DNA from 2 places in the Arthrobacter sp. A5 genome. Region 1 is predicted to be linked to the other one. Evidence: riboswitches for the same ligand, from Rfam matches in the RefSeq annotation. Region 1 holds a riboswitch; the other holds the start of a gene.
The links. A riboswitch is a leader RNA that binds a small molecule or an ion and turns the genes downstream of it on or off. The one in region 1 is predicted to bind fluoride.

Region 1 (5,616 bases):
TGGCAGGTCGCCGGGTTCCGTGCGCTGGCGTGGGCGTCGCGTGGGGTGCGGTCCCCGGCGCGGGACACGCTCCTGGTGTCGATCACGCCCCGGACCGCGTACGGGCGCGCGGCCGGCATTGAACGGGCGGGTGATAACGCGGGGGCCATTGTGGGCCCGCTGCTGGCGGCTTCCCTGGTGGGGCTGCTGGGCATCAGGACGGCGATCGTGTTGTCCTTTATCCCGAGCATGTTTGCTGCCGTGGCCATCGTGGTGGCCGCACGGCAGGCCCGCAAGGTGGTGGCCACCCCGGCCGGGAAGCGGACGCTCAGTTTCAATGTGGGCGAATTGCGTCAGGCCGGCTTGTTCACGGCTCTGCTGCCGGTGTCGTTCTTTGAACTGGGAAACCTTGCGGCGACGCTGCTGATCCTGCGGGCCACGACGGTACTGGAAGCCGGCGGGATGGGCGCCGGGACGGCAGTGACCGCGGCGATCCTGATGTATGCATGCCACAACGCCGCGGCGTCGGCCGCGGCCCTGGCCGGTGGGCATCTGATCGATCGGCTGAGCCCGCGACTGGTCTTCACCCTGGGCGCGGCCATGTATGTGGCCGCCTATCTACTTTTTGCCATCGATGGGGGTGGCTGGGTGGTGTTGCTGGCTGGGTTTGTGCTCGCCGGTGTCGGGATTGGCTTCGCGGAGACGTCGGAGCAGACGGCGGTGGCGTTACTGCTGCCGGACCGGTTGAGGGGCAATGGGTACGGGCTGTTGGGGCTGGTGCAGTCCTTTGGTGACCTGGGCGCGACCGTGGTGGCCGGTGTCCTGTGGGCGGTCTTCTCCCCGACCGTGGCCTTTTTGTATGCGGCGTTCTGGATGGCCGGGGCGGTCTTTTCCTCCCCGGCGCTGACGCCGCGCCGGATGACCGACACCGTTAAGTGATTGGCCCGGGACGGCCCGTCACCGGTGGTGACTGCTTCTAGGACCCATCCGTGGCGGGGGCCGGAACGCCTGCCGGTGCTTGCTGAAGATCTGCTCATAGAGGTCTTCGCCGTAGCTGGTGTAGGCCGGCTCTCCTTCTACGATTCGGTGGGTCCGTCGGCCGTCGTCTTCCCGTTGCGCCTGCAGGAACAGGGCCCTGGGCAGGTGTTGGGTGTAGAGGCCGTGGGAGAGGTCAAAGAAGTGGGTCACGAACACGATGCGTATGTTTGTCTCCAACAGGGCGGTGATGATGTTCCGGGCGATGGCTGATCCTTCGCGTTCGTTGGTGGCGGAGAAGGACTCGTTGAAGAGTACGAGTGAATGGGGGGTGATGGTGTCGGCGATGGTGCTCATGCGCTCGAGTTCCTCATCGAGTTTGCCGCTGTTGAGTTCGGCGTCTTCCTCGCGTTTGTAGTGGCTGTAGATGGCATTGCTGATGCTCGAGCTGAAGTAGTCGGCGCAGACAAACATGCCGCATTGCATCATCAGCTGGGCGGCGCCGAGGCTGCGCAGGAACGTTGATTTTCCGCCCTCGTTGGCACCGGTGAGCCAGGTGGACTGCGAGGGAACCGGTGAGAAATTCCTCCAGCCGGTGCCCGAGCCCGCGTTCGTGGGTTCCGATGACGATCATGGACGCATCCAGGGTGTGGGCCAGGCGTCCCAGCGCGTGGACGGGCTCCCCGGCCAGGGCCCGGTAGCTCCAGGGGATCCCGTACGGGGACAGGATCGGAGAGACGGTCCTTGATTCCGGCGGAGATGGCCTCAAGATCGTCATCGACCCCGTCCGGGTCGATGGGTTGGGAGGCGACCGAGCCGTCCGGTGCCTCCTCCACCAGGTAGCTGGTGACATCCACATAGGCGCAGACCAGCTCGACGTCCAGGCTGTACGCCAGCTCGGCGGCCCGGTGGGCGACGGCCAGCGGCTGGCCGGGGATGACACCCATCAACACGGGGCGGGTAATGCGGTAGTGGGCATCCCGGGGCCGTCCTGGCTCAGTCATGACGGGCGGCCGTTTCCTGAGGGCCGGTTCCCGGCCCGTAGGGCATGGCTGGGTGGGCGTCGGCGATTTCAAGGAGCCGGTTGTATTTGGCTACCCGTTCCCCCCGGGCCGGGGCCCCGGACTTGAGCTGTCCGCAGCCGGAGCCGACGGCCAGGTCCGCCACAAAAGTATCCTCTGTTTCCCCGGAACGGTGGGAGACCATGGCGGTGAACCCGCCCCGGTCGGCGACAGTAAGGGTGTCCAGGGTTTCTGTGACGGTGCCGATTTGGTTGGGTTTGATCAACACCGCGTTCGCGGCCGCCTCCGCGATGCCTGTCCGGACCCGGTCGGGGTTGGTGACGAACAGGTCATCGCCGACGACCTGCACCCGGCGGCCCAGGGCCGCCGTCAGCTCCGGCCACCCCGGCCGGTCATCTTCGGCCAGGGGGTCCTCCAGGCTGCGGATCGGATATTCTGAGATCAGTTTCTCGTAATACCCGGTCAGCTGGGTGGGTGTGTAGGAGCGCCCGTTCAGCTCGTAGCTGCCGTCTTGGTAGAAGTAGTTCGCGGCCGGGTCCAAGGCGATGGACACCCCGCCGGTCCCCGGGGTGTAGCCGGCATCGGAGATGGCGGCCGTGATCAGCTCAAGGGCCTCTTCGGGCCGGGAGATTTCCGGGGCGTAGCCTCCCTCATCTCCGAGCCCGGTGGAGAGGCCCTTGTGCCGCAGCGCCGCGCCCAGGGCGTGGTAGATTTCCGAGCCCCACCGGATGGCCTCAGGCAGGGTAGGGGCGCCGGTTGGGGCGATCATGAATTCCTGGAAGGCGAGCGGGTTCGCTGCGTGGGCGCCGCCGTTGAGGACGTTGAAGTGCGGGACGGGCAGCCGTTCGGCCCGCCCGAGGGAATGCCCGATCCAGGTGTGCAGCGGGTGCCCGGAGGCGGTAGCGAAGGCACGGGCGGCGGCCATGGATACGGCGACAACGGCGTTGGCCCCCAGCCGGGACTTCTCCGCCGTTCCATCCAGCTCACACAACGCCGCATCCAGGATGCGTTGGCTCGGCCAGGGCCGGGAGAGCAGCAGCTCCCGGATGACGGTGTTGATCCCCGCAACGGCGCTTTCCACGCCGCGACCCGCGTACGCCGGTCCGCCGTCGCGCAATTCGATGGCCTCGTGGGCGCCGGTGGACGCTCCCGAGGGTGCCGAGGCCGTTGCCACGGCGCCGTCACGGGATGTCAGGGTCACGCGCAGGGTGGGGTGGCCGCGTGAGTCGAGGATCTGCAAGGCGTGGACGGCGGTGAAGGTCAGCTCATTCATGGTGGTCGCTCCGGTCAGTGGTGAGGGGTGGTCAAGGTTGGAAAGCATGTGGCCGTTCACGTGCCGCCGTCGGCGGCGAGTACGCCCACGGCGTCGGCGGCTGCGCCGGGGTCAAGGTAGGTCCCGGCCCGCGGATACGGAACGAATCCTGGGTGGAAGCGGTATTCCAACGGGTGCCCGGTGGGCAGGTTCAACCCCTCGACCTCGTCCTCGGTGAGGGAGTCGATGACCAGGCACAGGGCACGCAGGGAATTGCCGTGGCCGACCACCAAGACTTCTGATCCGGCGTGCAGGAGGGGCCGGAGGGTTTGGTGCCAGAGTCCCCGGACCCGTGTGGCCACGGCGTTCAGGGACTCCGTGGGGCGGGCGGTGCCCGGGGGCATGGCAGCCACTGCGTGGCTGCGGCCGATGGCGGCCAGCTGCCGGGGTGTCATCGGTGGCGGGGCCGCGTAGAGGGACCGGCGCCAGTAATGGAGCACCTGGGGCCCGAATTCGGCCAGAAGTTCTTTTCTTCGCCGTCCGGTCAGGGAGCCATAGCTGCGTTCATTGAGTTCCCAGGCCGTTTGGACCGACGCCGTCCCGGCCGTGAGCAACCCGGTGACCAGCTCTGCCGTTTCCACGGCACGGGCCATCGTGGAGGAAAGTATGATCTCGGGGATGAATGCGGCGGCGGCGAGGGTTTCGGCGGCGTGCCGGGCTTCCCCACGGCCCCGGGTCGTCAGCGGCGGGTCGAGCAGCCCGGTAAACCGTCCTTGGGCGTTGAGGGTGCTTTGGCCGTGACGCAGCAGGATCAGAGTGCCGAGACCGGGCATAGTCCACCTACCTTTGAAGTGCAAAGGTAGGAACCATCAGCCAGGCGGCGGTTCGAACTGCAGGGCAGTTCCGGCGGGATCCATCACCGATACCGACCCTACAGTGCCGTGTCTACCCGGCGCCAGCCCATGACCGTGCTATCACCGGCGGCTCCGGGCCGGTTTAGCTGTGCCTTTCATAGGCCTCGGCCAGGAGCCGGTCCGCTTCCTCGCGGCCGCCCCAGCCCTGCACAGTCACCCACTTCCCCGGTTCCAGTTCCTTGTAGTGGGTAAAGAAATGCTCAATCCGTTCCCGCACCGGTGCGGGAACGTCGCCGGTGTCGGTGATGTCGTCCCAGCGGCGGTCGCCAAAGGGCACGGCAATGATCTTTGAGTCCGGTCCGGCCTCGTCGACCATGTTGAAGACCCCCACGGCCCGGACCCGGATTCCGATGCCCGGAAGCACCGGGTTCTCCAGCAGGACCAGAACGTCCAGCGGGTCGCCGTCCAGGCCCAAGGTCCCGTCGATGAATCCGTAGTCGGCCGGGTAGCCGAAAGCCGTGTACAGGGCACGGTCCAGGACAATGCGGCCACTGTCATGGTCCATCTCATATTTGTTGTTGCTGCCGGCGGGGATTTCGATCACGGCAAAATGTTCTTCCATGGTGCTTCCTTTCAGAGGGGATCTTGTGTGGGACGTGGAAAGGGCGGGATTCCTGTCTGTGCCAGGTGCAGGGGCAGACCCCAGCCGGCGAACCAGCCCAGGGCCTCAATCCATGACGCGTTGTCCCCGGCCGTGGCAGGCGCCCCCGTATCGGTCATGGACTCGATGAGCCGTAGCAGGCGTCTGCGGATTTCCGTCAGTCGTTGAACCACCATGGTCCGGAGCTCGGCGCTCAGGCTCCCTGATGCCAGCAGGTGCCGTCGGCACAACAGTGCCCGGTCCGCCAATGACCCGGTGAACCAGTCTTGGACGCTGTCGGCGTCCTCACCTGTGCAGGCCGGGCAGGCCCGGGCCGCCCAGGTATCCAGAGTTTCGGTGCACCAACGCCGGGTGTAGTCCAGGAGGTTGGCCTCATCGGTCAGGGCAGCCGTGTTCGAATTCGCGTAGCCCATCCGCAGCCCTGGCGTGGCCGGTCCGTCCATTTCACTGCAGATACGGCAAGGGTTCACCGGGCTGAGGATGGCTTCCGGATGCCGGTGGAACATTCCGGGCCGGCGCCCCAGTTCAGAGGCCACATGGTTCAGAAGGTCCTCGTGGAGGACGGCAACATCGAAAGGTTGGTGCCCTCCCCGCAGCCCGGCCCCGGCCTGCCACAATTCGATCTCCACGACCGCATGGCCCCAGGCATGGCGCGGACACAACCCCAACGAGCCGCGCAGATACCGGCGCAGGCCACCGTCCATGATGTCCCCATGCACGAACGACCACAGCTGGCGGACCTCTTCCCCAGCCAGGACAAAGGAAGCCCGCGGAACCAAGGGTCGTTCAGGCCGGACGCTCACCACTCCACCACCAGTGCGGCCTGAGCCCGGACAGGAGCCGGTATTGGCAAACAATGCAGATGGTTTCCGT
Region 2 (7,975 bases), 1.7 Mb from region 1:
TCGACGGGGACTGTTTCCTTCTCCACCACCGGACGCTCCTCGTGCAACGTGACCTGATGCTCGTCTTCGGTAAGGTCGGGACCGCCTAGAGCATCGCCGCGGTTGGCCTCGGTTATGGGCTCCCTCTCGATCCTGACCTCTTCACGGCTGACGGGCACGGTTTTGGTGACGTTTTCGGTGACGATGTACTTGCGGAGCCTGGCGCGGCCGGTCTCCCGTTGTTCCGTGCCGACCCGAAGCTGCTCCTCGGATCGGGTCATGGCGTCGTCCGTATTAGGACCGGATGTGTCGCGTCCAGCGGCGCCGGTCCCGGTCCCGGTCCCCTCGACGTAACCCGATCCGCCGGCTGCCAGCTCATAATATCTGTACAGCTCGTCCTGCTCTTCCTCGGACAGGTGTCCGTCGGGATCGACCCGGGGAGCATCCTTGACCTTGTCCTTGCTGTACGGCACCACAATGTCGTTCCCCCGGGCAGAGGCGTCGTCCAGTGGCACGAAGGATTCGGAAGTGCCGAAGAGCCCGGTCTTGGCGGTGACCCAGTTCGGCTGTCCTGTTTCGTCGTCGACATAGATTTGCCCGATGGATCCAATTTTGTCCCCGTTGGAGGTGAGGACGTCGCCGCCGCTTTCGGCCAGACCGGTGAGATTTTCTGTGCTGATCATGATGTTCTCGCTTTCCATTGATGGTGCTGATGAATTGTGCGCAACAGATCCGGCCCCCGTCCGCGGCCGAGGACGCCGATGGGCGTACCGGTGGGAACGTTCGCGTATTTTCGGCCGCCTTGCCGGTGCTGCTGGCAATCCAGTGGATGAAGGACGACGACGACGTCTGCCGCGCTCGACGCGGGAAGGGCAGCGGAGCTGACGAGCGCGTACCTCAAGAACACGGGCATCCGAAACACTGGCCCCGAGAAAGCGCGCCATGCCGTCACCGGCCTGGATGTGAGGAAGTCCAGCATGAATTCTCCCGATGGCTTGCTGCAGCGAAAGGTTCCGTAGAGAAACCTGCCAGTTCCTAGCTTAAACCGGCAGCACCCCAAATTGGCAAGGGTGCTTGCTATATTTTTTTCGCCCAGCTATCCAGTTGCGGATGGATGCCCGCGGGGTGTCGACCCCCGGACTTCTATCGGCTGTCGGGGTCCCGGTCTTAGCTGTCGGGCGCTGCATCCTCGTCAGGTTCCACGATGTCCGGATCAATCGATCGGGAGAAGTCGACGGCGGGCGAATCCCGGGCCCGGGCGTGCTCGCTGGGTTCCTGTTCGCTGCCGTCCGGGGCGCGGGGGTCTGGATTTTCCGTCATGGCGCCAGCGTAGTCCTGTCTTGTGTTGCTGGGAACATGCCTACGGGCAGGGCTCCGTCCACCGGTGCTGCCGGGAACATGCCTACGGGCAGGGCTCCGTCCACCGGTGCTGCCGGGAAGGGGCAGGATCCCCGCCCACCGCCAGCAGCGCAAATCCGGTGCTGGCGCTGACAGCGCAAATCCGGCGCTGGCGCAGGCTGGGGCTTGGCGGTAAAGTCGTGATCCGGTGATGGATCCCGCCGGAGCCGGCGTGCCCGGTTCGAACCGCCGGTTGGCTGATGGTTCCTGCCTTGATCAACAGAGGTGGGTGAGTCGTGGGTGTGAGCGACCAACAGCCCCGCCATCATTGGGCCCATCGGTCCGCAGAGCTGTCCGACACGTCGGGTGTCACCGGAGGGGCCGGGCCGGTATTGGTGGGCACGATGCCCGGCCAGCCGGCCGCCGTCATCCTTAACGCTGCGGCACTTGCCGTCCGGCTCGGTGTTGAATTGGTCTGCGCTTACGTGGATGTGGCCTCCTACCCCGTGACCGGCCGCGGGGGAGCACCGGCCGGTGTCAGGCCCATCGATCCAGACACTATTGACGACGGCGGCGTGGAAATTCCGGCGGAGTTGACCGATCGCCTGGGCCAGGTGCTGGCGTCCAGCCCGGTCGTGTGGTCACTGCAGCTGCTTTCCGGGGACCCGGCACGGGCACTGGGCGTGCTGGCAGCCAGTCTGCAGGCAACCATGATCGTCGTCGGCACCCGGGAGCACGGCATCGGCGCGCGACTGGAGGACCTCCTGACCGGGTCCGTGGCCGTACATTTGACGCACCGCCAGCATTGCCCGGTGCTGGTGGTTCCGCTGGCGCCCGGCGGGGCGAGGCGAGAGCGGTGACGGAACCGGCGCATACGCCTCCGGCGCTGCAGCCTTGGATTGAGGATCCGGAGGCCGTTGCGGCGCGTCCTGCGCGCCCGGTTCATCTGCACCTTGGCCATATTCTGCTGGTAATCGCCGGCGGGATCGGTGGGACACTGGCACGGTACGGTCTGGGGACCGTGCTTCCGGCGCCGGCGGGGTGGCCGCTGCCGACGCTGCTGATCAACCTTTGCGGTGCCTTATTGCTGGGACTGCTGCTGGAAAACCTGGTGCGGCGCGGACCGGACCAGGGCGCGCTGCGGATCATCCGGCTGCTGGTGGGCACCGGATGCATGGGCGCCTTCACCACCTACAGTTCGCTGGTCCTGGATGCCAATGTGCTGCTCTCCAACGGCAGGATCTCCGGTGCGGCTCTCTATCTGGGCCTGAGCCTGGTCGGCGGGCTGGCCGCCACGACCGCCGGAATCTGGGCCGGCGCGCTGTTGCACCGGAGCGCGGGCGGCGGTCCGACGTGACGGTCGTGCTGCTTGCCCTCGCCGGTGGCCTCGGCGCCGGCACCCGGTTCCTGCTGGACGGACTGATCCGCTCCCGCTTCCGTACCGCCATTCCGATGGGCACCATCGCCATCAATCTGACCGGTTCGCTGGCCCTGGGCTTGGTGGCCGGACTGGTCCTGGGCCATCAGGCGCCAACGGATTTTCAGCTCATCGCCGGCACCGGATTCCTGGGCGGATACACGACATTCAGCACCGCCAGCTTCGAGACCGTGCGGCTGATCCAGGGCGGTCGCATCTGGTTCGCCGTCGTCAACGGACTGGGCACAATGGCGCTGGCCGTGGCAGCAGGGGCTGGAGGGCTGGGGTTGGCGGCCCTGCTCTAAGGGTGCTCGTCCGTCCGAAACCACGACGTAAGGAAGTCATATGTTTATGTACTCCGATCTGCGGATGCCTCTGATCGCCGCCCCCATGGCCGGCGGGCCATCGACTCCCGGGCTCGTTGCAGCGGCCGCCGCGGCGGGGGGCCTCGGCATCCTCGCCGCGGGCTACAAAACGGTCCCCGCGATGGCAGAGGAGCTCGAAATTACCCGTGGGCTATCGGACAACCGGCTAGGAATCAACCTCTTCGTCCCGGCGCCGCCAGGGCCGGTTGGCAACGGTTCCTCATCGGATCGGGCCGCGCTCGTGGCCGGCTACCGCCGCATCCTGCAGGAGGAAGCGGACCGGTACGGCGTCTCCCTGCCGGAGCCGGATCCGTCGGACACCGATGCCTATGCCGCGAAAGTCGATTACGTCGTCGCGCACCCGCTACCCCTGGTCAGTTTCACCTTTGGCACCCCGGAACCGGATGTCGTCGAACGCCTGCACCGAGTGGGGATGCACGTGACGGTGACGGTGACGGACGCTGCCGAGGCCCGCGCCGCGGTGCGTTGCGGGGCGGACAGCCTCTGCGTCCAGGGCCCCGATGGCGGCGGGCACCGGGGCACCCACACAGCGGAGGAATCGCCGGGCAGCGACAATCTTGGCGCCCTGCTGACGGACCTCCGCCGGCTCACCACCTTGCCGCTGATTGCCGCCGGCGGTGTGCGGTCCGCGGCGAACATCACCGGACTGCTGGGACAGGGGGCGGCGGCCGTCCAGCTAGGCACCCTGCTGCTGCGCAGCCCCGAGTCCGGGGCCCAGCAAACCCACAAGGACGCTCTCGTCTCCGGACGGTACACCGGCACCACGCTGACCCGGGCTTTCTCCGGCCGCTTTGCCCGCGGACTCACCAACCGCTTCATCCGGGCGCACGATGGCCAGGCGCCCGCGGCGTATCCCGAGGTCAACCAGTTGACACGTCCCCTTCGTGCGGCCGCGGCGGCGGTAGGGGACGCGGACGGCCTGGCGCTCTGGGCGGGCGTGGGATTCGCCGCCTGCCGTGCCGAGCCGGCCGAACAGATCATGGCCGAATTGTGGCGAGAGGCATGCGCCGCTGCGCCGACCGACGACGGGAGCGCGTGAACACCGGCTCCGCGCCCGGGCGATGAGCCGGGCTGACGTCGGGTCGGCATGGGGATCAGGCGCCCCCCCGGCACGGTCGCGTAATATCCCGTCCGTTCCTTCCGGCCAGGCCGTTCAGCGGCCGTGGCTGCCGGAGAGTGCCTCCGGTCCTGCACCCCGTTCGGCCGGGTCGTCCAGGCGGTTGTTGGTCATCCCGTCAATTTCCAGCGATTCCGGCAGGATGTCACGTTCGATCGTGGTGGCCAACGGGATTTCCTTGACGAAACACAGCAGGACGACGGCGATGAGAACGAGCGGGACCATATAGAGGAACACCGGGGTCAACGCATCGTTGTACGCGCCGACAATTACGTCCCGGACCGCCGCGGGCAGGTCCCTGACAATAGCCGGCGTGAAGGAGTTGCTGGCGCTTGCCGCACCGGACGCCGCACCGGGCATGCGGTCGCTGAGCAGCTGCGTCAGCTTGGCAACGAAGAGGCTTCCGACAACGGCGGATCCCAGCGAGGCGCCGATCTGCCGGAAGTAGTTGTTGGACGCGGTTGCCGTACCGACCTGGGAGATCGGGAACGAGTTCTGCACGATGAGGATAAGGATCTGCATGCTCATGCCGAGGCCGACGCCCATCACGGCCAGGTAGCTGCAGAGCACCCACAAGGCCAGCGTCGAGGTCATCGTGGAGAGCAGAACAAGGGCAACCGCGACAATGAACGTACCCACCAGCGGCAGCCACTTATAGCGACCCGTCTTACTCACCAGTTGCCCGGAGATGAGGGAGGTGACCAGCAGCGCCGCCATCAGGGGGATCATCAGGAAACCGGCCTCGGTGGCATTGGCTCCTGTCACCATCTGCAGGTAGGTCGGCAGGTAGGCCAGGGCACCGAACATTGCGATTCCGATGATCAGGCCGGCCCCGGTGGTGAGGTTGAAGTTTCCGTCCTTGAAAAGGTGCAGCGGCATGATCGGCTCGGCGGCGCGCCGCTCCACCAGCACAAAGGCCACGGCTGTGAGAACGGTGCCGACGATCAACGCGATGATGACCGGAGAATTCCAGTCATAGGTTGTTCCGCCCCAGGTGGTGACCAGCACGAGGCAGGTCGACGCGATCGCCAGAAGCATCATGCCGCCAACGTCCAGGCGCGGCTTCCCTTTCGCAACCTCGGGCAAGCGGAGGAAGAACATCGCGGAAGCGATGGCAAGAAGGCCCAGCGGAATGTTCATCCAGAAGGCCCAGCGCCAGCCGATTCCTTCGGTGAACCAGCCACCGAGCAGCGGTCCGGCGACGGAGGAGAGGGCAAAGACGCCGCCCATGATGCCCATGTACTTGCCGCGTTCGCGGGCCGGCACGACGTCGGCGATGATGGCTTGGGAGAGGATCATCAGACCGCCGCCACCGAGGCCCTGGACGCTGCGCCCGATGATGAGCCAGGTCATATCCTGGGACAGACCGCCGACGATTGAACCGATGATGAAGAGGGCGATGGCCCCGAGGAATAAGCCCTTGCGTCCGATGAGATCCCCGAGCTTGCCGTAAATCGGCAGCATGATCGTCGACGCCAGGATGTAGGCCGTCGTGACCCACAGCATGTGGTCAACGCCGTTCAGCTCGCCGACGATGGTGGGCAGGGCGGTGCTGAAGATTGTCTGGTCCAATGATGCCAGCAGCATCGTCACCATCAGCCCGGCAAAGACGAGCAGGATGTTGCGTTTATTCGCTGCTGCCACGGATGGCGAAACAGTCGGTAACTCGGTCATCGGGTTCTTTCTCCTGAATTTAAGTTGTTGCCGTTGCGGTGGGCGTCCTCCGCAACGTGCGGCGGAGAGGGACATTCCGGTTCGGTTTCCGTAGTCCTCGGGACTAGAATTATATTTGCCTTACCGCTCGGTTAGTATAGTACTTACCGGCCGGTCAGTTAGCAAGCGGATGGGCCAGACCAAGGAAAGTGCGAGGGACATGATGGGCGGGGCGGAAACACGTAAAGCGGGGGGCACCCGAGCACAAATACAAACGGTGGCGCTCCGGCTATTTGCCGAACACGGCTATGAGGCAACGTCAATGCGAGAGATCGCCGAGCAGCTCAATATCACCAAGGCTGCCTTGTACTACCACTTCGCCAGCAAGGAAGACATTGTCCGCGCCCTGATTGAGACGATGCTCGCCCAGACCTCAGAACTGATTCAGTGGGCCGAGGAGCAGGAACCAGGTCCCGTACTGCGGCGGGAAGTGCTGTCCAGATGGGCCGACATCATGCAGGACCAGGGATTGCGGATGTTTCGTTTCATCAGTGCCAATCACGTGGCCATGCGGGAGATTTCCCCTGACAAATCGGGGATGTCGGCTCAGCTGAAACGATTGTTCGAGATTCTTACCCCGCCGAATGCCAGCGTGGCGGACCAACTGCGGGCCCGGTTGTCGCTGGTCGTGATCAACATGGTGGGGATGGCTGCCGGAGACCTGAATGCGAGCGAAGACGAAATCCTCGCCGCCGCCCGGCAGATCTCCGCCGAACTTCTCCCCCGGGGCGACTAGCGATCCGCAGGGCTTGACCTTACAGGGGTCGTGATTACCGCGAGTTGCGGATCTTCCGCAGGAATACGTTCCCAGCGGGCCGCGTGGCCAGGCGGCGGCACGCACTCCGGCACGCGCTGCATGAGCTAACCGGCCTCACCATCGGTTAGATACCAGAGGGCAATCGCCGACCGCGATCCGAAGCCCAGCTTGTGCAAAGTGTTGGCCGCATGATTCTCGACAGTGCGCTCGGAAAGGAACAGGCGCTCGGCGATCGCCCGATTGCCTAGCCCCTCCGCAACCAGCGCTGCCACCTCGGCTTCGCGTGCGGTGAGTGGATGCCGCGGCGTCCGTGTCTGTTCTCAGTGCGGCGAGCCGTCCGAGGTACAACGCCACAGATCCCGACGACGGAGTCTGGTCATTGGCGTTTGACTGCATCCGTTCGAAAGGAAGAAGGCCGTCATAAAGCTCGGCGGATGCCTCCTCGTCGCCCAGGTAAACGCAGACCGTCGCATGCCCGATGGTGCCGATTAACCACTCCAGGGAACGGCGTGGAAAGTCCGGCAGGAGAGGCCGAATGGCCTTCAATAGTTTTCCACGGCATCTCGCCTATCCTGCGCGGCCAGAATCAGCGCGAGCCACCATCGTGCGAATTAGGCCGCATCTTCGAGTACGGTTCGTACCGAGGCTTCCGCGCGATCGAGTCCCACCCCGGTGTGTAGGGCAATGGCCGAACTTATGACGAGGTGCATCCAGGCGGCCGATGCGTCTCCGGACGCGGCAGCGAACTGAAGGGCCTCATCGGAGCGTGCCCGGGCCTCGTCAAAACGTCCCTCGAGGTGCAGCAACGATGAATGCACGATCGTTAGCCGCCACTGCCACAGAGGTTGTCGCATCCGTGCCACCACCGCGGTGCAGACGGCGAGTTCGGCGCTGAGATTCACGAGACGCCCTGCAGGGCGTCCAGGGTGAGGAATGCGGCATCCGGATCGCCTCTCTCTGCATCAGAAACCAGGCCATCGTCGAGCTCAAAGTAGCGTGTGTTCACCCAGGCGCTGCCGGTCGCCGCCAGTTGGGCGCGCACCCGAGGCAAGCGCACCGGGTCGCTCCCGCCAAGGAGCAGCGTGGCTACAATGCAGAGGTCGTGAATCTGGGCCGCGAGGGCGAAGTCGGCGACGCCGCGCATGACCGCGGCGGCGTCGGCCATCGCGGCCGCGTCAGCAGTCGATCTTGCTACGTCAGCCACAGCGCAGCACGTGCGCCACGCCCCAGTCGTGTCTCCGGCTCGATATCTGCTGCGGGCGAGTTCG

Region 2: linked by a shared signal. The riboswitch ahead of ACLLJI_RS09315 (universal stress protein) and the one ahead of ACLLJI_RS17305 (2,3-bisphosphoglycerate-dependent phosphoglycerate mutase) in region 1 are both predicted to bind fluoride.

The regions. Positions count from the first base shown of each region.
Region 1 is NZ_CP180316.1:3,665,182-3,670,797, reverse strand. It holds gene ACLLJI_RS17320 (MFS transporter) at 1-918, shown strand, start outside; gene ACLLJI_RS17315 (MutS-related protein) at 937-1,446, opposite strand; gene eno (phosphopyruvate hydratase) at 1,951-3,297, opposite strand; gene ACLLJI_RS17305 (2,3-bisphosphoglycerate-dependent phosphoglycerate mutase) at 3,306-4,061, opposite strand; fluoride riboswitch at 4,082-4,158, opposite strand; gene ACLLJI_RS17300 (inorganic diphosphatase) at 4,225-4,704, opposite strand; gene ACLLJI_RS17295 (hypothetical protein) at 4,716-5,546, opposite strand.
Region 2 is NZ_CP180316.1:1,996,060-2,004,034, forward strand. It holds gene ACLLJI_RS09305 (DUF2382 domain-containing protein) at 1-662, opposite strand, end outside; gene ACLLJI_RS09310 (hypothetical protein) at 1,147-1,299, opposite strand; fluoride riboswitch at 1,516-1,594, shown strand; gene ACLLJI_RS09315 (universal stress protein) at 1,620-2,177, shown strand; gene ACLLJI_RS09320 (fluoride efflux transporter FluC) at 2,174-2,674, shown strand; gene crcB (fluoride efflux transporter CrcB) at 2,671-3,039, shown strand; gene ACLLJI_RS09330 (nitronate monooxygenase) at 3,080-4,159, shown strand; gene ACLLJI_RS09335 (MDR family MFS transporter) at 4,274-5,911, opposite strand; gene ACLLJI_RS09340 (TetR/AcrR family transcriptional regulator) at 6,114-6,686, shown strand; partial or broken gene ACLLJI_RS09345 (LuxR C-terminal-related transcriptional regulator) at 6,812-6,991, opposite strand; gene ACLLJI_RS09350 (hypothetical protein) at 7,319-7,609, opposite strand; gene ACLLJI_RS09355 (hypothetical protein) at 7,606-7,975, opposite strand, start outside.